One region of the Methylovorus sp. MP688 genome, then DNA from elsewhere that is predicted to be linked to it. Evidence: riboswitches for the same ligand, from Rfam matches in the RefSeq annotation. Region 1 holds a riboswitch; each other region holds the start of a gene.
What was found. Region 1 has a riboswitch for cobalamin ahead of MPQ_RS00825 (TonB-dependent receptor). Riboswitches for the same ligand answer to the same signal wherever they lie in the genome.
Positions count from the first base shown of each region.

Region 2: another riboswitch for cobalamin. It lies ahead of MPQ_RS09690 (TonB-dependent siderophore receptor); the one in region 1 lies ahead of MPQ_RS00825 (TonB-dependent receptor).
Region 3: another riboswitch for cobalamin. It lies ahead of MPQ_RS05610 (ribonucleoside-diphosphate reductase subunit alpha); the one in region 1 lies ahead of MPQ_RS00825 (TonB-dependent receptor).

Region 1 covers NC_014733.1:182,716-190,535, forward strand. Annotated here, with positions in the region: gene MPQ_RS00820 (hypothetical protein) at 1-32, opposite strand, end outside; gene MPQ_RS00825 (TonB-dependent receptor) at 157-2,073, opposite strand; cobalamin riboswitch at 2,223-2,439, opposite strand; gene MPQ_RS00830 (hypothetical protein) at 2,526-2,756, shown strand; gene MPQ_RS00835 (cell division protein ZapA) at 2,753-3,058, shown strand; gene MPQ_RS00840 (DUF2237 family protein) at 3,351-3,710, opposite strand; gene MPQ_RS00845 (EVE domain-containing protein) at 3,850-4,311, shown strand; gene MPQ_RS00850 (pyridoxamine 5'-phosphate oxidase family protein) at 4,313-4,876, shown strand; gene MPQ_RS00855 (cytochrome D1 domain-containing protein) at 4,968-6,038, opposite strand; gene ilvA (threonine ammonia-lyase, biosynthetic) at 6,276-7,787, opposite strand.
Region 2 covers NC_014733.1:2,042,893-2,050,712, reverse strand. Annotated here, with positions in the region: gene MPQ_RS09695 (TonB-dependent siderophore receptor) at 1-991, opposite strand, end outside; gene MPQ_RS09690 (TonB-dependent siderophore receptor) at 1,155-3,251, opposite strand; cobalamin riboswitch at 3,367-3,563, opposite strand; gene MPQ_RS09685 (hypothetical protein) at 3,755-4,243, shown strand; gene MPQ_RS09680 (patatin-like phospholipase family protein) at 4,275-5,210, opposite strand; gene MPQ_RS09675 (EAL domain-containing protein) at 5,655-7,820, shown strand, end outside.
Region 3 covers NC_014733.1:1,149,395-1,157,214, reverse strand. Annotated here, with positions in the region: gene MPQ_RS05615 (ribonucleotide-diphosphate reductase subunit beta) at 187-1,332, opposite strand; gene MPQ_RS05610 (ribonucleoside-diphosphate reductase subunit alpha) at 1,429-4,242, opposite strand; cobalamin riboswitch at 4,386-4,643, opposite strand; gene MPQ_RS05605 (EamA family transporter) at 4,857-5,729, shown strand; gene metE (5-methyltetrahydropteroyltriglutamate--homocysteine S-methyltransferase) at 5,819-7,820, opposite strand, start outside.

The DNA of each region.
Region 1 (7,820 bases):
ACCCAGAAAGACTGCTTGTTGTGCTGCGGCATTTCGTCAAAACTCCGTTGTGCTTGCTTAGTGCCTTGGATTGTAACTGTTTAAATCAAAATCCCCAAAAGCAAAAGCCGCCAGATACATTCAAGTAGGTGGCGGCCATATCAGCTTTAAGGGCGATTAAAAGTCAGCTTTCATGCCTACGCGCCAGGTACGTGAGAAATCGACTGGATAGATGGCATCGTCACGCACCTGTATGGAGTTCTTGTGTTCAAAAATGTTATTAAGTGCAGTGAATAGCTGCACATTCTTGAATTTATAACTCAGGGCAAGGTTAGTGGATTCGTAGCTATTTTGTTTCTGCGTCAGGTTATTGGCGAAGTCATCCGCTGAATAAGTGGAAGAGCGCCACACATGGCTGAGGTTTAGGTAAGCATTTTCGTAAAAACGATACCCAAGATTAGCTACTACCCCATTGCGCGATACTCCCGGGAGTTCTTTGCCATTAAACGCTCCATTCCCATCGGCTTCTCTATCGATAATTGCCCGTGTGTATGTGTAAATGAGGGACGTGCTGATGTTATCGGTAACTTGAAACTGATCTTGAAACTCAAGGCCATATTTGTGGGACTGGTCTATATTTGTATTAAGCCCAATAAGTGAGTTGTAATAAATTTCGTCATGTAAGCGAGTTTTGAAAAGGGTGATTTTCAAACGATTTTTTTCAATCAAATGATTGAAGCCCACATTGAGAGTTCTGGCCCGTGATGGCGCAATGAAACTATTAAATGCGCCGATCTGGTTGAAGAAACGGTCAATATCAGGAGCTTGGTAGGCTTTGTTATAGTTGGCAAACACGCTGGATTGCTGATTAAGGCGATAGTTCATGCCTATATCCCAAGCTCCCAGTTTATCCCCATTTTCCCAGCCAGTTGTTCCGGTTGGATTGTAGTTATATTCCACTTTTTCTCGGCGGGCTCCTGCCGAAAGTGTAAGAGCATCAAGATGCAGTTCTGATTGAATAAAAGCCGCTGTATTGTCTTTGGTGAAATTATTGCTAGTGCCTTTTCGCTCCCCTTCAAAGGTTTGTAAACCTCCAACAACGCTAAAGAGGTCGCTCTGATATGTCAGCCCTACGTCATGGGAAAGATAGTCGTAGTCGAACTTCGAACTATAGTTGAAATACTCGGAGTGCTTATCTTCCTGTGTGCGGTTGGCACTGAGTTTCCAATGATTGTTGATTTGATACTCCAGCCCCACTCGCCATTGATCAGAGTCCAACGCTTGATGGGTATATGCTCCGCTGCTGCCGTTTTGGCGAGGGTTATCTCTAAACTGTGCGCGTGTCAGTGAGTTGACATAGCGGATGTCGGTGCGCGAGCTCGTGCCCTCTACATTAAAACGAAGGCCATCCATAGGCTTAATACCGAGTTTGATATTCTGTGCTGTGGTTGAGTAGCTGTCTCTTTTGCCAGTACTATCTTTTTTGCTGTATCCATCATTGCTGTCATCAGAAGCGCTGGCAGATAAATCAAAGTATTGCTCAGAAATACCCGCGGAAATATTGCCAGTTTTGCTTCCGAAGTTCCCCGCTGAAGCGCTGACAGAAACGCCAGTGCGTGTTTTTGTATAAATCTGAATGGTCCCCGCCATTGCGCCGTCACCATAGATCACGGAACCACTGCCTTTGGTAATTTCGATGCGATCAATATTGCTGAGCGGAATCCCGCCAATCAATTGCGGTGAACCATCAATGTTATTCAGGCGTTGACCATCGACTGACACGACGATGTTTTGATAGCCGTTAGCATTGCCATAGCCACGCATATCAATCGAAGGCGTCGCTTTATTCCCGAAGTTTGGGAGTGTGGTGATGGACGTATGCTGGGCAAGATAATCATAGAGGTTGGTAGCGCCGGAAGCCTGAATCATCTCTTGAGTGTGCACTTCGGATGCGTAGGTCGTTTCGGTGTCTTTCCGTTCCAGGCGGTTGGCTGTGACAATCACGGTGCCAATATCCACGCTTTTTTCTTCTTCCGCGTATGCGCCCGTCGTAAACAGCAAGCCTATCGTACTTGCCAGTATGGTTTTGTTCATGAATACCCCTTTGTGTGCATGCGACCCCGCATGCGAGAAATAAAAAGGGAATACCGTGAGGGAAGCTGTTGAATCTATCCGGAACGAAGGCGCAATATGAAATTAAGTTATGTGCGATTCGCTGCGAAAACCGTCACCCCGCGGTATTGCCTGCTTGTGAGCTATCGGGCCGGTCTCCGGGCTTATACGTTTTGTTCATTCGCCTTCCCATGCATGTGCACAGTGGCTTGTTGAATGAACCGCACGTAATTACCGTTGCGGGGGCAGCACAGGAATAGTTGCTCGATTCGTCGTCAACGCACCTGTTTCCCAGTTTCACCCGGTTTGCAGAGCAGCAAATCGGGCACCAGATAACGTGCATAGGATTATACGTGATGCAAAAAATTTCACCAAAGTGAGATTAAAACTTAACGTGTTGTAATACTTTCAAAAATGCTCGTTAGCAGTTGACCATGCAAGCTTTTTACAATTATAGTGCCGATATGGAATCCGATCTGAAAGCCCTCGAAGACAAGGTAGGTGAGCTGGTGCAGCTTTACCATGCCGTGCGTTCGGAGAATCTGCAATTGCGTCAGGAGCTTGCCCAAAGCCGTGATGAGTCGCGCCTTTTGAAAGAGCAAATGTCCAAGGCCGGCAGCCGGATCGAGGCTCTGTTAAGCCAATTGCCAGAAGGTAGCCTATGAGCGAAGTGCGTGCAGTTGATGTCAACATCATGGGGCGGGAGTTCAAGGTTTCCTGTACGGATGATGAGCGTGAAGGATTGATTTCAGCCGTCACGTATCTTGATCGCAAGATGCGTGAAATTCGCGATACCGGCAAGGTGATTGGCATTGAACGTATTGCGGTGATGGCTGCCCTCAACATGGCACATGAGCTTTTGACTACCCGTAGCGGCGGCTTTGACATCGGGGATTTGAAGCGTAGAATGATGTCCATGCAGGAACAGATTGACGAGGCGATTGCCGAGCAAAACAAGTTGTTCTGATCAAAAATTTTCTTTTGCCATGTCTGTCATGGCGCCAGTTTGTTCCCTGCGGTATTGTTTAGGTCATAAATTCCTTGAACTAGTCTTTGGCATCGGTTTCGGTGTGTTGATTCACTGTTGAGCGCGCTCCTAATGTGGGTGTACCTGATGTGTTCCACGCTGTTACCACTTGAACCTTTTGGTTCAGGATGCTGGCCTGGGTGATGCTTGCGGGGAACTCCCACATTGCAAAAAGCACGTGATTCCAATGGAACCCCGTGCTTTTTTTATGGCGATGTCCTGATGATTTGGGTTATCGCAGTTCGTGGTATTTCAAATCGCCCAGACTCACAATCTCCAGCGCACGCTCGTGCGTGGCCTCCAGAATCACCGGCGGCGCAAACCCTGCCTCTGCGGCTTCATGCCAGCGGGCGGCGCACAAACACCAGCGGTCACCGGGTTTCAAGCCTTCAAATCCATATTCAGGTCGTGGCGTGCTGAGATCGTTTCCCCGGGATTGGGAAAACGCCAGAAACTCTTCGGTGACTTGCGCGCAGACGGTATGGCTGCCTGTGTCTTCGGGGCCGGTTTCGCAGCAGCCGTTACGGGTGAAGCCGGTCAATGGTTGAGTGCTGCAGGATTGCAGCGGGGTACCTAACACGTTTTTTGCCATGGTGCAGTTCCTGTATCAGTGCTTGGTGTGGGTATACTCCTCGATCTTGAAATGCAGAACCGAGAAGCTGGTTGGGCTTTGACGTTACGCCATTGAGTTGGATTATCATACGTAAAACTGAACGTCATAGAGAAGAAAAATGCGATATTGGTTAATGAAGTCTGAGCCCGGCGATGTGTCGATTGATGATCTTGCCGGTTTTCCCAATCAAACGGTGGACTGGTATGGCGTCCGCAATTATCAGGCACGCAATTTCATGCGTGACCAGATGAAGGTCGGCGATGGCGTGCTGTTTTACCATTCCAACTGTGCCGAGCCTGGCATTGTCGGCATCGCCGAAGTGAGCAGGCTGGCCTATCCTGACCGGTTGCAGTTTGTTGAGGGGCATAAATATTATGACCCCAAGGCAACGCCAGAAAATCCCCGCTGGTTCAATGTGGACGTCAAGCTGGTGCGTAAAACCCGTCTCTTGAGCTTGAAGGAAATGCGCGAAACACCTGAGCTGGAAAGTCTGCGCATTCTGCAGCGTGGTAATCGTCTTTCCATCACCCCGGTAGATCCGCGCGAATGGAATTTCATCATGAAGCTGCTGGAAGCCTAGCATGAGCAAGCAGTTTGACGCGCTTGGCCAGGAGCACATGGAGTTCATCTGGCAGCAACCCATGTTCTTTGTGGCTACTGCTGCGCCGGAAGGCCGGGTCAATCTCTCGCCCAAAGGTTTGGATTCATTGCGCGTGCTGGATGCCAACACCGTGGCCTGGCTGAATGTGACGGGCAGCGGCAATGAAACTGCTGCGCATCTGCTCGAAAACCCACGCATGACGCTGATGTTTTGTGCGTTTCAGGGCAAGCCGCTGATTTTGCGTCTATATGGGCAAGCGCAAGTGGTGCATCCGCATGACCGTGCCTGGAATGAGTGGGCCGCCCGCTTTGAGCAGCTGCCGGGAACACGCCAGATTTTTATATTGAAAGTTGATCTGGTGCAGACTTCGTGCGGCATGGCCGTGCCCTTGTTCAGTTACCAGGGCCAGCGCACCCAGTTGACGCAATGGGCAGAAAAACAGGGCGAAGCGGGCATGCGACGCTACTGGCAGGACAAAAACCAGCGCAGTCTGGATGGCAAACCAACCGGGATTTTTGGCCCGGATCTGTTTGATCCTATTTAACTGTTTTTTCATACCTCGCGTGCAAACGTGAAAAGCAAAAAAGCCCGCAATTGCGGGCTTTTTTGTACTGATCGAAGTGCCAGTCAGTGATTTAAGGCTGATCCAGGCTACCCATGGATTTAGGGTAAGTGACCAGGCCCCAAGGCATATCCTTGTCGGTCACGCGTTTTACGACATCCAGCGTCGTCGCATCAAATACCACCACTTCGTTGGATTTGCCGCATGCCAGCAGAATCTGCTTGTCATCTGGGGTGAAGCTGAAGTGCCAGCAACGATCACCGGTGGTAACGGACTTCACCTTGCTGTAGGTCTTGGCATCGTAGACTTCCAGGGCTTTTTCCTTGGAGGTGGCGACATAGATGTGCTTGCCATCGCGGTCATAGGCGATGCCGTAAGGACCCTTGCCGGTATCTACAGTCTTTAACACCTTGAACTTGTCATCCAGCACGACAAACTTGTTGCCGAATTCCAAAGTGGCGACATAGGTTTTGCCATCAGGGGAAACCTTGATGCCGCGTGGGCGTTCGCCGTATTCCTTGGTCTTGACGGTTTTCAGCAACTTGCCTGTAGCAATGTTGTGGACGGTGATGGTGTTGTCAGCCTCGTTGGTGATAATCAGCTTTTTGCCGTCCTTGGAGAATTCAATGCCTTCGGTTTCCGGGCCGCCGACAATCTCACGGATTTTCTTGCCTTTTTTCAGATCCACAATGGCGATGCGGGCTGGCTCGTCATCATCATCGTCATCTTCCTTGGCTGCGGGTTCACCTGGTTTTGGTGGTGGGCCGCCTTTGGAGCTGGGCTCAAAGGATACAAAGGCCAAGTCGCCCTTGATGCGGACAAATTCGGGGTTTTTGCCGATGTCGATATGCTGCACCAGCTTGCCAGTCGCGGTATCGATCACCGAGATATTGCCATTTTCCTTGTTGGCGGTGATGAGCAACTTGCCATCCGCCGTGACGCCCAGGCCACGTGGTGCCTTGCCCTGAATGTCGATGGTTCTGCTGGTTTCCAGGGTATCCAGATTGATGACGCTGACACCGGCATCCTGATTGGTCACATACGCGATACCTTTGTCGGCCATTGCCGCATGGCTTGCCAATAGTCCGCTGGCTGCCAGGATCAAGGTGGCGCTAAACCTCATGACGAGGGGGGTAGATTTCATGCTGACTCTCTCCTTCTTACGTGGTGGTTGACGTGCTTTTTATGATCTGTTGTAGGCAACGTCAAAATGCATAGGTTCATTGCCGTGCAGCATGCCTGGGGGCATTGCACGGGGCCGCTGACATCCATGCAAAAATCGTGCTGGAAAATTAATTCGAATTATTTCAAAAACTTGAAGAAATCCCCCAAAGAAACTGGCTGTAAGCAACCACCACTTTGGTTGCTTACAGCCAATGGCCTAGCCTAAAAATAATTCATAGGCGGGGTTGTGGCTTTCGTTCCAGTAGGGGTAACCCAGGTTCTGCAAGAAGTCGGCAAAAGCCTGCTGATCTTCAGGCGGAACCTGCATGCCGACCAGCACGCGTCCGAAGTCTGCGCCGTGGTTGCGATAATGAAACAGGCTGATGTTCCAGTTATGCCCCATGGTGTCGAGGAAATTCATCAACGCGCCGGGCTTTTCGGGGAATTCGAAACGGTATACGCATTCATGCTTGGCTTGCGGGGCATGACCGCCGACCAGATGGCGCAGATGCAGCTTGGCCACTTCGTTGTCGGTCAAGTCCAGCGTGGCCAGGCCATGCGCCTGCAGCATCTCGACCAGTGCCCGCGACTCCGCCGGATCCTGAATGGCAATGCCGACATAGATGTGGGCGGCCTGTGGATCGGAGTAGCGATAATTGAATTCGGTAATGCTGCGGCCACCCAGCAGGCGGCAGAAGGTTTTGAACGAGCCTGGTTTTTCCGGAATCGTCACTGCCAGCACGGCCTCGCGCTTTTCGCCGATTTCGGCGCGCTCAGCGACAAAGCGCAGGCGGTCAAAATTGATATTGGCGCCAGAGGCAATGCCAATCAGCGTTTTTCCCTGCAGTTGGTGACGCTTGGCGTATTCCTTCAGTCCGGCGGTGGCAAGCGCACCTGCAGGCTCCAGAATCGAACGCGTGTCTTCAAACACATCCTTGATGGCGGCGCATATGGCGTCGTTATCGACCAGTATCATTTCATCCACATACTCACGTGCCAGGCGGAAGGTTTCTTCACCGACCTGCTTGACCGCGGCGCCATCGGCAAATAGTCCGACCTGATCCAGCATCACACGCTGGCCTTGATCCAGCGAAAGCTGCATGGCATTGGCGTCGCTTGCCTCTACGCCGATGATCTTGATCTCCGGGCGCACCTGTTTGACATAAGCGGCAATGCCGGCAATCAGGCCGCCGCCACCTACGCAGCAGAAGATAGCTTCGATGGGCTCTGGATGCGCATCCAGGATTTCCATGGCAATGGTACCCTGGCCTGCAATTACATAAGGGTCATCAAAGGGGTGTACAAAGGTCAGGCCTTGTTCCTGCTCCAGCTTGAGCGCATAGGCATAGGCGTCTGAGTAGGAGTCGCCTTGCAGCACGACTTCAGCGCCGCGATTTTTGACTGCATTGATCTTGATCATGGGCGTGGTGGTCGGCATCACGATCACGGCACGGCAATTGAGCTTTTGCGCGGCGAGGGCGACACCTTGGGCATGGTTGCCGGCTGAGGCAGTGATCACGCCACGTTGCAATGCATCGGCGCTGAGATGCGCCATTTTGTTGTAGGCGCCGCGCAGCTTGAAGGAAAAAACCGGCTGCATGTCTTCGCGCTTGAGCAAAACCCGGTTGCCAATTCTGGCAGAGAGATTGGGCTGAAACTCCAGTGCGGTTTTGCTGGCGACGTCGTAGACGCGCGCAGAGCGAATTTTTTCCAGGTAGTCGTTTTTCATTAGGGGGCCGGGCGTGTATGATTCAAGTTTGGA
Region 2 (7,820 bases), 1.0 Mb from region 1:
TGGTGAAGGCATAACTGCGCGTCATGGACGAGTAACGGGCATCGTCGTAGCTGTTCAGCACATTGCTGAATTTGTCGTAAAACGCACGCACTTTCAGATAAGACGATTGGCCGATACCGGTGCGTGAGATGAAGTAAAGACTGTCTTTATCCCACTCGGGCCAGCGCCAGTAGCGGATGGACTGTGTGCTGTCTGAGCCGGCATATACCGGATTGCCTTTTGAGCCGCGCTGGCTGATGTAATTCAGGCTGTATTCATCGCCCTCACGCGGGGTAAAGCCGATTTTGAGGTTGATCTTGCCATCCTGCGTGTAGGAGTTATCGCGCACGCCGCCGTCCTCATAGGTGGTGGGCTTGAAGTCGGATGACATTCGGTAGCGGTTGGTGTCCAGCATGGAGCCACTGGCTTGCCAGTACCAGGTGCCATAGTTGCCCCCGGCATTGATGTCGGTGCGGTAACCGTTGTATTTGAAATCTTTGTCGGTCTTGAGCCCAACCGTAACATCACCTTCAAACTCTCTGGAGGGTTTGCGACTGACCAGATTGATGGCTCCGCCCAAGGTATTGGGGCCATATAGCACCGAGCTGAAACCTTTGGCGACCTGCACGCTGGCAAGGTCAAAGGTATTGAAGCGCGCCAGGTCCACATAGCCGTCATACGAGACATAGACCGGAACGCCATCAATGAAAACAGGCACTTGTCTTAAGTCAAAGCCACGCAACTGCAAGGTTTGCTCGTTGCGTGGACCGCCCTCGGAAAGAGCCACGCCGGGCAGGGTATTGACGGCGGTTCCCACGGTTTCGCGGTTCAGCAGACGCATCTGACGTTGAGTGACGGTGTCGCTGGAGCCGGTGACAGCGCTGTCGTTCGGGGCGGTGACCAGGACCTCCCCCAGGTTGAAAGTATTGATGTCTGCGGCTTGCGCTGTCAGCGCCATACCTCCCAGTATGGCGGCGGTCAGGCGCGCATGCTTGTTTCTGTTGAGCTTCATAGGATCCCCCTTTAAAAGTGACGTCATTCTAATAGGAGGTCTTTCGTTATGTCCAACTGAATATAGCGTGTGATGTAAAGAGGCGTGTTTCAAGCTGTTTTCGATCGACATGCTGGGTCTGTCTTGGTGAGGGCGACATGATGGCATGCCGCCCCGATGACAATCAGTAGCTGACTTCGGCCGTCAGTTCCAGGCTACGAGAGGGGCCGAGGATGAACTGGCTGGTGTCGTAATAGGTGCTGGCGTAGAGTTTGTCACCCAGATTGCGGGCGTTGAGGCGCAGGGTGGTGTGGCGGTTGGCACGCCAGGCAATGTTGGCGTCATACACGGTATAGCCGGGCATGACCGAGGTGTTGGCCGTGTCGGCGTAGCGTTGCCCTGTCAGTCGGGCCCCCGCGCCCATGGACCAGTCACCCAGCTGGTAGTAAACCCAGGCGTTGGCGACTTTCTCCGGTACATTGGTCGGCGTATTGCCGGCGCGTGAGGCACCGCTTTCCAGCAATTCGCCATAGCGCGCCTTCAGCAGTGCCACATTGGCGTCTACACGCCAATGTGCGCTTGGCAGCAGCAGGGTGGAAAGCTCCACACCGCGTGAAGACTGCTTGCCGCCTTGCACTGTCAGCCGCTGATCGGTAGGGTCGCGTGTCAGGATGTCGTCCTTGGCGATGTGGTACAGCGCCAGCGTCACTTCGCCTTTGCCGTGATCCAGCATGTGCTTGATGCCGACTTCGGCCTGCTTGGCGGTGGTCAGCTTGTAGGCTTTGCTGCCGGGACGTAAGGAGACGATGGACGATACCGGGTCCGAGCCCTGGCTGTATTGCCCATACACGGCCAGGCCGGGAGTGGCGGTAAACACCGTGCCCAGGCGATAGGAAAAGGGCGAGTAATCCTTGTCGAAGGAAGCGCCCTTGATGAGGTTCTGATGATCGACATTGATCCAGTCCTGGCGCAAGCCTGCGGTGAGCTTCAGCCGCTCGGTCAGGTCCAGCGCATCTTCCACAAACAGCGCGTTTTGCAAGGTGCGTGCCTTGAATTCGGGGATGGTCGGGTCCAGCGCGGCATCGGAGTAGTAACCCGGCGCAAAACCCTTGGCCGGCACGGTGTTACTTCCATCCGTGCCATCATAAAAGTTGTCGATATAACGCAGATCCACGCGCGTGGTTTCCCAGCCCATGGCCCAGCGGTTCTTGTGGCCGAAGGCATCGGCTATGCTGGCCAGTTCCAGGCGGTTGCCCAGCTGTTTCAGCTGGTGTTTGATCTCGGTATAGAGAGATCGCGTTACGGTATTGCTGGCACTATCGAGAGCATAGTATTCCAGGTTGCGCCAGTGGCGGCGGCTGTTAAACCAGTAGCCGATGTTGGTGAGTTTCAGGCTATCTGAAATATCCCATTCCACCTTGGCGCGCAGGCGGTCATCGGCAAAATCCATGGCACTGTCTTGCACGTTGTAATTCTGCTTGCGCAGGCTGCTGTCGATGCGGCCATCGCGCAAAGGGATGCCGGTGTAGGTGGTCGGGGAGTCTTCGCTATGATCAAAGGTGAAATCGACGCGCAGACGATCGCTGGGCACCAGTTGCAGGCCGCTCATGAGCTTGCGGCTCTGATGCTCGCCTCGGTCCACATAGCCATTGCCGCCGGTGGCGGAGGCATCAATGCGGAATGCGCCTATCTCGCCCACGGCCCCGGTGCCTCCCACGCCAGCGCGGTATTCGCCGCGGGTGCCCCAGCCGGTCAGGGCTTCAAATGAAGCTTCGCGGCTCGGCGCCTTGCGTATGCTGTTGATGATGCCACCCACGGTGCCGGTGCCAAACAACACCGAAGCTGGCCCGCGCAATACCTCGATGCGCTCATAGCCCCAGGTGTCGGAGGGAAAGGTGATCGTGCTGGCGGCGGTCAAGAGCCGTACGCCATCTTCTGCCTGACCGATGGAATCATTGCCACTAAAGCCGCGCGCTGAAAAGGCATTGCCCACGCCGAGATTGCTGATGTCGCTGATGCCGGTAGAGCGTGAGATGGCTTCGCGGATACTGATATCGCCGCGGCGGCGTATGGTGTCGGCATCCACAGCCTCAATGCTGGCGGGCGTTTCAAATGGCGTCAGGCCGAGGCGGCTGCCGGTGGAAAGTGGCTGTTTGAGGCGGGATTCGGGTTTGAGGCTTTGTGCGGATACTTCGACTTCTTCCAGCGGCTGAATATTTTCAGCGTAAGCGGACACGGAAAAAAGCAAGCCGGTCAGGCTCGCCATGGCAGTACGTTTCATGGGCGTTTCCTAAATGTTCGCATGCGACCCCGCATGCCGATTCATCATGGAAAAACCACAGAGCCAGAGTATGAGATGGCTGACCAGCCTTGCCCAAACACCGCGCCCCGCGGTAGTTCCTTCGTGACTGGCAGGCCGGTCTCCGGGCTCGCGAGGCTTGATGCACCGCCTTCCCAGGCATAAGGCCCAGTGGCGTCGATGGCACATCCATACTCGCTTACCGTTGCGGGGGCAGCACAGGCATTTCACCTGTTTCCCGTTTCACCTTTCCCCTCGAGCGAGAGGGCAGGCACCTGGCAGTGTGCATAGATTATAAAGGGGAAGCTTGAATAAGTATTAAGAAATGTTAAGAGGTGCGCGCAGTGGGCCTTTGGCAGGAGAAGGTGACAATTCTGTCACCTCTGGATCGACGGATTTTGCATGCTCTGTATACTTTCTGCATAAGTCTTGATCTGGCTGCATGAGGCCTTTCAGCTCGTGAAACTCTCTTAATTATTGGGCGCATGAACCTTCTGTTTATATCCGCGAAGCTTGCCCGGGTGTTGCCTCTATTGGGCGCTGCCGGACTCCTGTTGACGCTATCTGCCTGCGACAAACTGCCCGGCTGGGCGGCTGCCTTGTTGCATACTGAGGTCAAGACCAGCCCACTCTCGGGGCCAGACAAAAACCGGGATGGCATACGCGATGATATTGAGCCGCTGATTGCGCAATCCTCCAGCTTGCCGGAGGTGATTTCGGTCAGAACGACCTATGCGAAATCGCTGCAAAAGATCGTGGAGTTTGATTTTGAGCATGCCCAGATGCTGTCCGTGTTGAAGTCGGAATACTCCCGCAGTCTGGCTTGTGCCATGCTGGTGGACGATGGGTTTATCGACAAGCTGAATAGCGCGACTTTCAACACCCCGCAGCGGATTCAGCAGCAGGATGTGTTTCAGAAGAGCATCAGCGGACAGGCATTTGATTTTGATTCCCTGTCCCGCTTGTGCAGTTAGCCGGGGCATTGCATGGTGACGGTGGCAGCACTTAGCGCGCCAGCGCCTGATAGATTGTCTCCAGCGTGGCCTTGTTGGCTTTGATCAGTTTTTTAGCTTCCGCTTTCAGGTTTTCAATATTGCCCTTGGTGGCGTTATCCATGTCATCCGAGGCGATGCTCAATTCCGTTTGCAGCCGGTAGTAATGGTCGCCCAGTATCATCTGCATCTGATAATTGGCGGCATCGGCCACGCCATCAAACATGCAGCTCAACAGCGGCAGTACCCAGCCAGCCTTGCCCCAGTCTTTCGCCTCATCAAAGGTAATCGGCCTGATCAGCTCGCCGGTGCCTAGCGAGACCAGCAGAAACTCGGTTTCATCCGGGAAAATGCGTTTGGCTTCGGCATAGGCCGATACCGAGGGCGAGTTGATGAACACGCCACCATCCACCAGGGTTTTCAGCGAGCCCGCCACCTCGATCTGAGTCGGTTCAAAATAGGTAGGCGCGGCCGAGGTGGCACGCGCTACGTGCTTGAGCAGCAGCGGTTTGTGTTCGTCTTTCCAGCTCTTGAAAAAGATAGGCTCGCGGTTTTGCAGGTCATAGCTGGTGATCAGGGTGTTGGTCAGGCAATCCTGTAGCGCGTCGTCTTCAAAATACTCCTGCAGCACCTGCTCAATGCCATCGGCGGAGTAAAGCTCATCGGCAATCCCGCCTATGGAGGACACGCCTTTCCACAGCGAGCGCGAGAAGATCTCCTTGCCGCGGGTTTCATAGATATTCACCAGGTCTTTCGCCGCATATCTGGCCTTGCCCGAGGCATCTTTCCTGGCGCAGCCTATCGCCAGAATGCCGCCGGTCGACGTGCCCGCAATCAGGTCAAACAATTGCCAGACCGGCTTGCCCAGATGGGCCTCGATATCAGTCAGTATCAGTGCCGGGATCAAGCCGCGGATACCACCCCCATCAATGCTTAAAATTGTTTTCATCTCAATCCTCCTGAAAGTGTTGATCTGTAAAGCAGCTTCAAGTCTTGCGTATCGTTTTGCCCCGGTGCGGTGCAACTTCTGTGCGTGTGCGGAAATGGGGATGCAGTGCATGCGCCAGCCCGGTTTATTTTTATATTATTCAGTTGCTTACTGCTGGGTGCCAGATGAATATTAAGCCTGTTTGGCCGCGAAGGGGAGTCAAATTATCCAGACCTTCGATATGTGGCCCTCAGGCTGCAAGTCTGGTCACCCCATATGCGATAAGTCATTGCTATTATCTGAATCGGCAATACAATCCTCCCATCCTTCAAATGTGATTCAAGACACAACTATTCAGGGTCAAGATTTAATCCTGCGGACCGTAAATTCATCACACGCCAGCGTGTTATGTAGCCAAAGTTGACTCGCGGTCTTAACGGCAAAACAAGAACTATTGAGTGCGGGATGCGACTAGCTAAATTCAAATATTCAGGACATGCCATCACGGCAGGCTTTGCAATGCGCATGCTGATACAGAGCCTGCTGGCACTGGTATGCATTTCGGCCGCAGTCTATGCGGTCAGTGCAGAGCAGTTGGAAAGTGGCGGCTTGCCCTTTGCCAGCAAGCCTTTGACCTCAGATACACTGGAACTGACGACGCAGGAATTTGCCTGGCTGAAGGCCCATCCGGTCATTACTGTAGGGGTGCATCACGGCTGGATGCCGATCGAGTTCCTGTCGGAGGGCAACGAGTTTCGCGGAATCACCGTGGATTACCTCAAGCGCTTCGAGCGGCTTCTGGGCGTGCGTTTTCAACGCAGCGAATACTCCGAAAATCCAGCGACCGAAACCGCCGACATGCTATCCGGTATCGCCAGCGTGAAGTCGCTCAATGGCAGCCGCTTTGTGGCGCTGCCTGAGCCTGTGATTTCGGTGCCTTACACCATCTATATCCATAAGAAAAACGACACCATCCGCACCTTTGCTGACCTCCAGCATAAGCGCGTCGCAGTATTCAAGAATGGTCCCCTGGCTGGCTTGTTGACCAAGGATCAGCAGGGTATCGAGTTATTCAAGGTGGATATCGCCGAAGAGGCCTTTGTGGCGCTGGAAACCGGCAAGGCAGATGCCTACATCGGCAATCCGCTGGTGGTGGATTATGTATCGAATGTGCAGGGCATACGCTATCTGGCCAAAGCTGGGTCCACGCCTTACAAAGCCAGCGTGAACATGGCGGTGCGCAAGGACTGGCCAGAGCTGGCCAGTATCCTGCAGAAAACACTGAAGCATCTGGAGCCAGAGCGTAGCGACATTCTGAATGACTGGCGCCTGCAGCCTGGCAGCAAAACCGGTTTATTGCCTTTCCTGCTGGCAGGCCTGCTGTTGCTGGCGACCATCATTGTGCTGCGCGGCTACCGGCTCAAGCGCGAAGTGGCAAGGCAAGCGGCCGCCTCGCAAAAACTGATCTGGAAGCAGGCCAATTACGATTTTCTGACCGGCTTGCCCAATCGTCCCATGTTCCACAAACAGCTGGCGGAAGAAATCCATAAATCGCTGCAACACCAGCAGCCGCTGGTGCTGATGTTTCTCGATCTGGATAACTTCAAGCAGATCAACGATCAGCTAGGGCATTCCATCGGTGACAAGCTGCTGGTGGAAACCGGCGCGCGTATCGCCGCCGTCGCCCGCGATTGCACACTGCTGGCACGTCTGGGTGGCGATGAATTCACCATTGTGCTTTCCAATGTGCAAAACCAGCAGCAGGTGGAGTGGCTGTGTGAGCGCATTCTGCGCCAGGTATCGCTGCCATTCACCATTGAGAACCACGTGGTGTATGTGACCACCAGTATAGGTATTGCGTCTTTCCCCGAGCACAGCCGGGATGTGGAAACGCTGATGAAATATGCCGACCAGGCCATGTACGAAGCCAAGCGTCTGGGCCGAAACCGTTACCAGTTCTTCTCGCCATCCATGCAGGAGCTGGCCGCACACAAGCTGCAGGTCAGCAATGATTTGCGGCATGCACTCAACCGGCACGAGCTGGTGATGTACTACCAGCCGATTGTCGATCTGGCGACCAACGAGATACACAAGGCCGAAGCGCTGGTGCGCTGGCAGCATCCCACACGCGGACTGGTGCCGCCGTTCGAGTTTATTCCGGTGGCAGAAGAGACTGGCATGATCAATCGCATGGGCGACTGGGTGTTCCGCCAGTCAGCACGCGATACGGTGACGCTGGTGCAGGAATCGCTGGCATCGCGCAGTGTGCCGCCTGATGGCAATGTGGTGGATGCGACCATCTTCCAGGTCAGCATCAATGTGTCGCCGCTGCAATTCCAGAGCAGCCAGGAGTTGCAGACCTGGCAAGCCTATCTCGACCAGATAGGCCTGCCTGCGGAATGTCTGGCCATTGAAATCACCGAAGGCCTGCTGCTGGAAGCGTCAGATCAGGTGAAAGCCACCCTGACCCAATTCCGTGATGCCGGTATTGCCACCTCGATTGATGACTTCGGCACCGGCTACTCCTCGCTGGCCTATCTCAAGAAGTTTCATATCGACTTTGTCAAAATCGACCGCTCCTTCGTGCAGAATCTGGGCGCCGGCAATGACGACATGGTGCTATGCGAAGTA
Region 3 (7,820 bases), 970 kb from region 1:
TCACCATTTGATGACGAAGCATTCTTGTCTTGCCAGAGTCATCACTACGCTTTTGGCGAAAACAGCCACTCACAAGAGCAAATAATAAGCGAAACGCGTTACTCCGTCTCCGCTTCGCGGACCGAACTGCTGCGGGCTCGCTGCTCGCTCATCCTGCCGGTACTGACTATGGGCTAAAAATACCCCCTAATCCCAACTCAACGCCCCACCCGTCTGGTACTCCGTTACCCGCGTCTCAAAGAAATTCTTCTCTTTCTTCAAATCCATCATTTCGCTCATCCAGGGGAAGGGGTTGCTGGCGCCGGGGTATAGAGCGTCGATGCCGATTTGCTGCATGCGGCGGTTGGCGATGAAGCGGAGGTATTCCTTAAACATGGCGGCGTTGAGGCCGAGCACGCCGCGGGGCATGGTGTCTTCGGCGTAGCGGTATTCCAGCTCGACGGCTTGTTGCATCAGGCGTTTGATTTCTTCGCGGAATTCGGGGGTCCACAGGTGCGGGTTTTCGAGCTTGAGGGTGTTGATGAGGTCGATGCCGAAATTGCAGTGCATGGATTCATCGCGCAGGATGTATTGGTATTGCTCGGCGGCGCCTTGCATTTTGTTCTGGCGGCCGAGGGCGAGTATCTGCACAAAGCCAACGTAGAAAAACAGGCCTTCCATGATGCAGGCGAAGACGATGAGCGAGCGCAGCAGCTGCTGGTCGGCTTGCGTAGTGCCGGTTTTGAATTCGGGGTCGGTCAGAGTGTTGATGAAGGGGATGAGGAAGTCGTCTTTATCGCGGATGCTGGAGACTTCTTGATAGGCGTTGAAGATTTCGCTTTCGTCCAGGCCCAGGCTTTCGACGATGTATTGGTAGGCGTGGGTGTGGATGGCTTCTTCAAAGGCTTGGCGCAGCAGATATTGGCGGCACTCGGGCGCGGTGATGTGGCGATAGGTGCCGAGCACGATGTTGTTGGCGGCGAGCGAGTCGGCGGTGGTGAAAAAGCCGAGGTTGCGTTTGACGATCAAGCGTTCGTCTTCGGTGAGCGCGCTGCTGTCTTTCCACTGGGCAATGTCGCGGCTCATGGAGATTTCTTGCGGCATCCAGTGGTTGGCGCAGCCTGCCAGGTATTTGTCCCACGCCCAGTGGTATTTGAATGGCACGAGCTGGTTAACGTCGGTCTGGCCATTGATCACGCGCTTATCCACCGCTTGCACCCGGCCCGTAGCGCTGGGCTGGTTGGCGGCTGAGATGGCAGTGGCGGCGGCAGATGGCATGGCGGGGACTGCCTTGGGCGTGGCGGTTGGCGCGGCAGCGGGGGCAGTCAGGATATCGTCTTCAAAATTCAGCATGGTGTTTCCTTAAAATTCGGCGATGAAGGTGCGACCCACCCTGGTGGCAAGGCACATCATGTGCAGCCAGCGTAGGTGAGTCGCAGACAGTCAGGGTTATTGGCAGGCTTCGCAGTCGGGATCGTCGATCAGGCATTGCTTGGGCTCAGGCTCGGCATTGGTAGCCGCGGCCACCGCAGGCAAGGCGGACGACACCGCATTGAGCTCCCCGCCCTGCCCGGTCGATTTCTCGGCCGAGGTAGCGCCTAACGAGCGCAGGTAATACGTGGTTTTGAGGCCACGCAGCCAGGCCAGCAGGTAGACGTCGTTGAGCTTTTTGCCGGAGGGCGCGGCGAAGTAGAGGTTGAGCGATTGCGCCTGGTCTATCCACTTCTGGCGGCGGGCAGCGGCTTCGACCAGCCACACCGGGTCTACCTCAAACGCCGTGGCGTACAGCTGCTTGAGGTCCGCCGGCACGCGCTCGATGGCGGCCAGCGAGCCGTCGTAATACTTGATGTCGGCAATCATCACCTCATCCCACAGGCCACGCGCTTTCAGGTCTTGCACCAGTTGCTCGTTTACCACGGTGAATTCACCCGAGAGGTTGGATTTCACATACAGGTTCTGGTATTCCGGCTCTATGCTGGCGGAGACACCGACGATATTGGAGATGGTCGCCGTGGGTGCAATCGCCACGCAGTTGGAATTGCGCATGCCCACGCGCTGTATGCGCTGGCGCAGGCTATCCCAATCCAGCGTCCTTGAGCGGTCCACTTCCACCTGGCCGCCACGTGCTTCGGATAGCAGATTGAGCGTATCCAGCGGCAATATGCCTTGATCCCACAGGCTGCCACGGAATGACGAATACGCGCCCCGCTCTTCCGCCAGATAGCTGGAGGCAAGGTAGGCGTTGTAGCACACGGCTTCCATCGCGCGGTCGGCAAACTCCACCGCCGCAGCCGAGGCATACGGCACGCGCATGGCGTGCAAGGCATCCTGAAAACCCATGATGCCGAGGCCCACCGGGCGGTGACGGTAATTGGAATTGCGCGCCTTGCCCACGGCGTAGAAGTTGATGTCGACCACGTTATCCAGCATGCGCATCGCCACGCGGATGGTGGCAGCCAGCTTGGTTTGGTCCAGCACATAGCTGTCGCCTTCGCGCTTGAGGTGGGCCATCAGGTTTACCGAGCCCAGGTTGCACACGGCGATTTCCGTTTCGGAAGTATTCAGCGTGATCTCGGTGCAGAGGTTGGAGCTGTGAACCACGCCCACGTGCTGCTGCGGCGAACGGATATTGCACGGGTCTTTGAAGGTGATCCACGGATGCCCGGTTTCAAACAGCATGGAGAGCATCTTGCGCCACAGCTGCACCGCGGGCACGCGCTTGAACAGCTTGATCTCGCCATGGTCGGCGCGGCGCTCGTAGTTGGTATAGGCAGTCTCGAATGCCTTGCCATACAGATCATGCAGGTCCGGCACGTCGGATGGTGAGAACAGCGTCCAATCCGCATTGGCCTGCACGCGCTGCATAAAGAGGTCAGGAATCCAGTTGGCGGTGTTCATGTCGTGCGTACGGCGGCGGTCGTCGCCGGTGTTCTTGCGCAGGTCCAGAAACTCTTCCAGGTCCAGATGCCAGCTTTCCAGATAGCCACACACCGCGCCCTTGCGCTTGCCGCCCTGATTCACCGCCACGGCGGTATCGTTGACCACTTTCAGGAAAGGAATCACGCCCTGGCTTTTGCCATTGGTGCCCTTGATGCGCGAGCCCAGCGCCCGCACTGGCGTCCAGTCATTGCCCAGGCCACCGGCAAATTTTTGCAGCAGCGCGTTTTCCTTGATCGCCTGGTAAATGCCATCCAGATCATCGCTCACGGTGGTGAGGTAGCATGAGGACAGCTGCGAATGGCGCGTGCCGCTGTTGAACAAGGTAGGCGTGGAGCTCATGAAATCAAAGCTGGACAGCACATGGTAAAACTCAATGGCGCGGCTTTCGCGGTCAATCTCGTTGATCGCCAGGCCCATGGCCACGCGCATGAAAAACACCTGCGGCAGCTCGATGCGGCGCTCTTCAATATGCAAAAAGTAGCGGTCGTATAGCGTCTGCAAACCCAGGTAGCCAAACTGCAGATCGCGGTCGGCCACCAGTACGCTGGCAAGGCGGCTGAGATCAAACTGCGCCAGGCGCTCATCCAGCAATTCGGCGGCAATGCCGGCCTTGATGTATTGCGGAAAATATTCGGCATAGCGCTGCGCCATGGCGGTATGGCTCACGGCTTCGCCCAGCACCTCCGCACGCACCAGGTCCAGCTGCAAACGGGCGGTGACGTAGTTGTAGGCAGGCTCGCGCTCAATCAGGCTGCGTGCGGAGAGGATCAGCGCGCGGCGCACTTCATCAAACGGCATGCCGTCGTAAAGGTCGCGCATGGCCTGCTCCACAATCACGGCGGGTTGCACGGCATCGCCCAGATTCACGCAGGCCTCGGTCACCATGCTGAGCAGCAACTGCTGATCCAGCGGCACGCGCTTGCCATCCTGCAGCACATGCAGGGTGGGCGCAGGCGCTTGCTGGGCGGCACGCTCGGCGGCGCGCTTTTCGCGGTACAGCACATAGGCGCGCGCCACGTCATGCTCGCCGGAGCGCATCAGCGCCAGCTCTACCTGATCCTGAATATCTTCAATGTGGATGGAGCCACCGGCTGGCTTGCGGCGCACCAGGGCGGCCACCACGGTATCGGTCAGCGCCTGCACCTCGGTGCGCATATGGGTGGAAATAGTCGAGTGCTCGCCCGCCACCGCCAAAAACGCCTTGGTCAGCGCAATGGAAATCTTGTCGGCGGCAAACGGCACGGCCGCGCCATCACGGCGTATGACTTGCAAACTGGGAAGTGCAGCATTTAAAACCGGCTGCGCGGTATTGATATCATCCATCTACTTGGCTCCTATCAGGAGCGGGAGTCGGCGACCGACATACGCAGGCGCAATGACATTGCACTGCCGCTGTATATCCACCACCAGGACCAGCAAGGGAGAAGGCGCAAACCTTCCATCTGCCGAGGACACCCCGCCTCAAACGCGTTGAAAAAATCCACGGCAGGTCTCCTGGCTCCCGGCCTTACGCTTGGCGCCTTCCCGAACCCCGGCAGGTTCAGTGGCTTCAGATGCCTTGCGCTACCAGACTGACATGGCGTCAGCCCGATGGCTGGTTACAGTTGCGGGGGCAGCCCCGGCGTTGCATATCGGCGAGATAACATCTGCAGATACACGCACCGGATTCCCTTTTAACTCGCGGTTTGAATCAAACCTTGAGGACCGTAGTGCTGGCAATGTAACACAATAGGGAGTGGTATCGTCAACAGAGAAATACAAAATATGGGCATAACGCCCTATGTACTCTGTCCGGAATCAAGCTATCGCCGCAAGCTAAAACGCCTGATGGCGCAGGCCCGGGCGACAAATATTTCAATCACATGACATCCACCCGCATAATGTCGGTTGTTGCCCTTCCCCGGCATTTCATCCCCCAAAAAAGAAAGTTGTTGTTCGTGGAAATCGCGTTCGTATTTGGCAGGCTGGTGTTTTCCATCCTCGCCAATGTCTATCAGAAAAAACTGTCGCAGCATCCGCTGCACCCCTTCTTCATGGTGGCGACCAGCTATGTGGTGCTGAGTGTGCTGGCGCTACCGTTTGTGCCTGTGGTGCATGCTGCCAGCCTGCCGCAGGCGTTCTGGGTGAATGTCTTGCTGGCCGCCCTGCTCGATGTGGGCGGCTGGATGTTCATGGTGATGTCGCTCGCCAAAACCGATCTGTCGGTGTTTGGGCCGCTGAATGCCTACAAGGTGGTGATTTCCATGCTGCTCGCCATTGTGTTTCTGGGCGAGGTGCCTACCCTGCAGGGCTTTGCAGGCGTGGCCATCATCGTAGTGGGCAGTTTTTTTCTGATGCCTGCCAATGGTCAGCGCGAGGCCAACCGCATGCTGCTGTTGCTGAAGGAGCGCGGCGTGCAGGCGCGTTTTCTGTCCATCTTGCTGTTTTCCATCGGCACGCTGTTCCTGAAAAACGCGGTGACGGATGGCGGGCCGCTGGCCACGCTGGTGTTCTGGTCGCTGCTGGGCTTGCCGCTGGTGATGCTGGCGAATCTGCTGTTCATACCCGCGAGTGTTAAAGAAAGCACCAAAACCTCGCTGTCGCATTTGCCCACGATTGCCAGCATAGGCGTCATGATTTTCATCATGCAGTACTGCACGCTGGTGCTGCTGTCGCACATGCTGGTGGCGTACACGCTGGCGCTGTTTCAGATGAGCATGGTGTTGCAGGTGCTGGTGGGCTATCAGGTGTTCAAGGAAAAAGACATTCTGCGCAAGCTGATCGCCGCCATCGTCATGATGCTGGGCAGCCTGCTGGTGATTAGCGCCTGAGCCAAGCCGAGCATTAAAAATGCCAGCGGCCCACGCATGCATTCATACGTGGGCCGCTGGCAAGGGTTACAAGAACGATAGTCCCGAGATCACGCCGCCTTGTGATTGAGCTTCTCGTGGCGGAGCTGACGTGCGGCGGCGACCATGTGTTGCAGGGCGGCGATGGTTTCCGGCCAGCCGCGGGTTTTAAGGCCGCAATCCGGATTCACCCACAAGCGCTCTACCGGGATCACCTCAATCGCACGCTTCAGCAAGGTGGTCATGGCTTCCACACTCGGCACCCGCGGCGAGTGGATGTCATACACCCCGGGGCCGATGTCGTTGGGGTAATCAAACTCGCCAAAGCCATCCAGCAGTTCCATCGCCGAGCGCGACGTCTCAATGGTAATCACGTCGGCATCCATCGCGGCAATCGACGGCAGAATGTCGTTGAACTCCGAATAGCACATGTGGGTATGTATCTGCGTGCTGTCTTCCGCCACGCTGGCCGATAGCTTGAATGCCCGCACCGCCCATGCCAGATACTGCGCCCACTTGGCCTGCTGCAAAGGCAGCCCTTCGCGGAAGGCGGGCTCGTCAATCTGGATGATGGCAATGCCTGCATTTTGCAGATCAGCCACTTCATCGCGTATTGCCAGCGCCAGTTGCAAGGCGGTGGTTTCGCGCGGCTGGTCATCGCGCACAAACGACCATTGCATCATGGTCACTGGACCTGTGAGCATGCCCTTAACCGGCTTGCTGGTGAGCGACTGCGCGTAGCGGGCCTCCGCCACGGTCATCGCCAGTGGGCGGTGCACATCACCATAGATAATCGGCGGCTTGACGCAACGCGAGCCGTAACTCTGCACCCAGCCGTATTGGCTGAACACATAGCCTGCCAGCTGCTCGCCGAAGTATTCCACCATGTCGTTGCGCTCGGCTTCGCCGTGCACCAGCACATCCAGATCCAGCGCCAGCTGCTGCTCAATGGCATGGCGTATGTTCTGCTGCATGGCCAGCGTGTAATCCTGCGCACTCAGATCACCCCGGCGAAACGCCGCCCGGCTCGCCCGTATATCGGCCGTCTGCGGAAAAGAGCCTATGGTCGTCGTCGGCAGCAAAGGCAGCCGCAAGCGCTTTTGCTGCGCCAGGCGCCGCTCGGCAAACGGGCTGCTGCGCTCGGCGGATAACTGCGGCAGATGCTGCAAGCGCTGCTGCACGCTCTCGTTGTGCACGCGTGGCGATGCGCCGCGAGAAGCGATGGCCTTGCGTGCGGTCTGAAACTCGGCAGCCACGCTATCCACCCCATGATTCAGCGCCTGCTGCAATAGCTGCAACTCGCGCAGCTTTTCATCGGCAAAGGCCAGCCAGGAGCGTATTTCCGCATCCATAGACGACTCCTGCGCCAGCGAAACCGGCACATGCAACAGCGAGCACGATGGCGCGATCCACAGGCGATCCCCCAGCTGCTGCGCTACCGGCTGCAACAGCTGCAAGGTCTTGTCGAGATCATTGCGCCACACATTGCGGCCATCCACTACCCCGGCGGAAAGCACCCAATGGCTGGGCAAGGCCGCCAGCCAGGCGGCGAGCTGTTCCGGCGCCCGCACCAGGTCGATATGCAGGCCATCCACCGGCAAAGACGTCACCGCACCCACATAGCGCGCCACGCTTTCAAAATACGTCGTCAGCAACAGCTTGGGCCTGTGGTCGCGGATGCGGGCATAGGCATCAGCAAACGCCGCCAGCCAGCGTGCATCGAGGTCCAGGGCCAGCACTGGCTCATCGATCTGCACCCAGGCAATGCCGCGCAGCTTGAGCTCGCTCAGCAAGGCGGCATATTGCGCGCACAAGGCTGGCAGCAGGCTCAGGCGGTCAAACCCGGCATCGCGGCTCTTGCCCAGGTACAGCCATGACACCGGGCCCAGCAACACGGGCTTGAGCTCGGCGCCGGTGGTCAGCGCCTGGTCTATCTGCAGCAGAAACGCATGGGCGTTGATGGAAAATTCGGTCTCGGCGCTCAGCTCGGGCACCAGGTAGTGGTAGTTGGTATCAAACCATTTGGTCATCTCCAGCGCGGGTTGCTCGGCATTGCCGCGGGCCAGGGCAAAG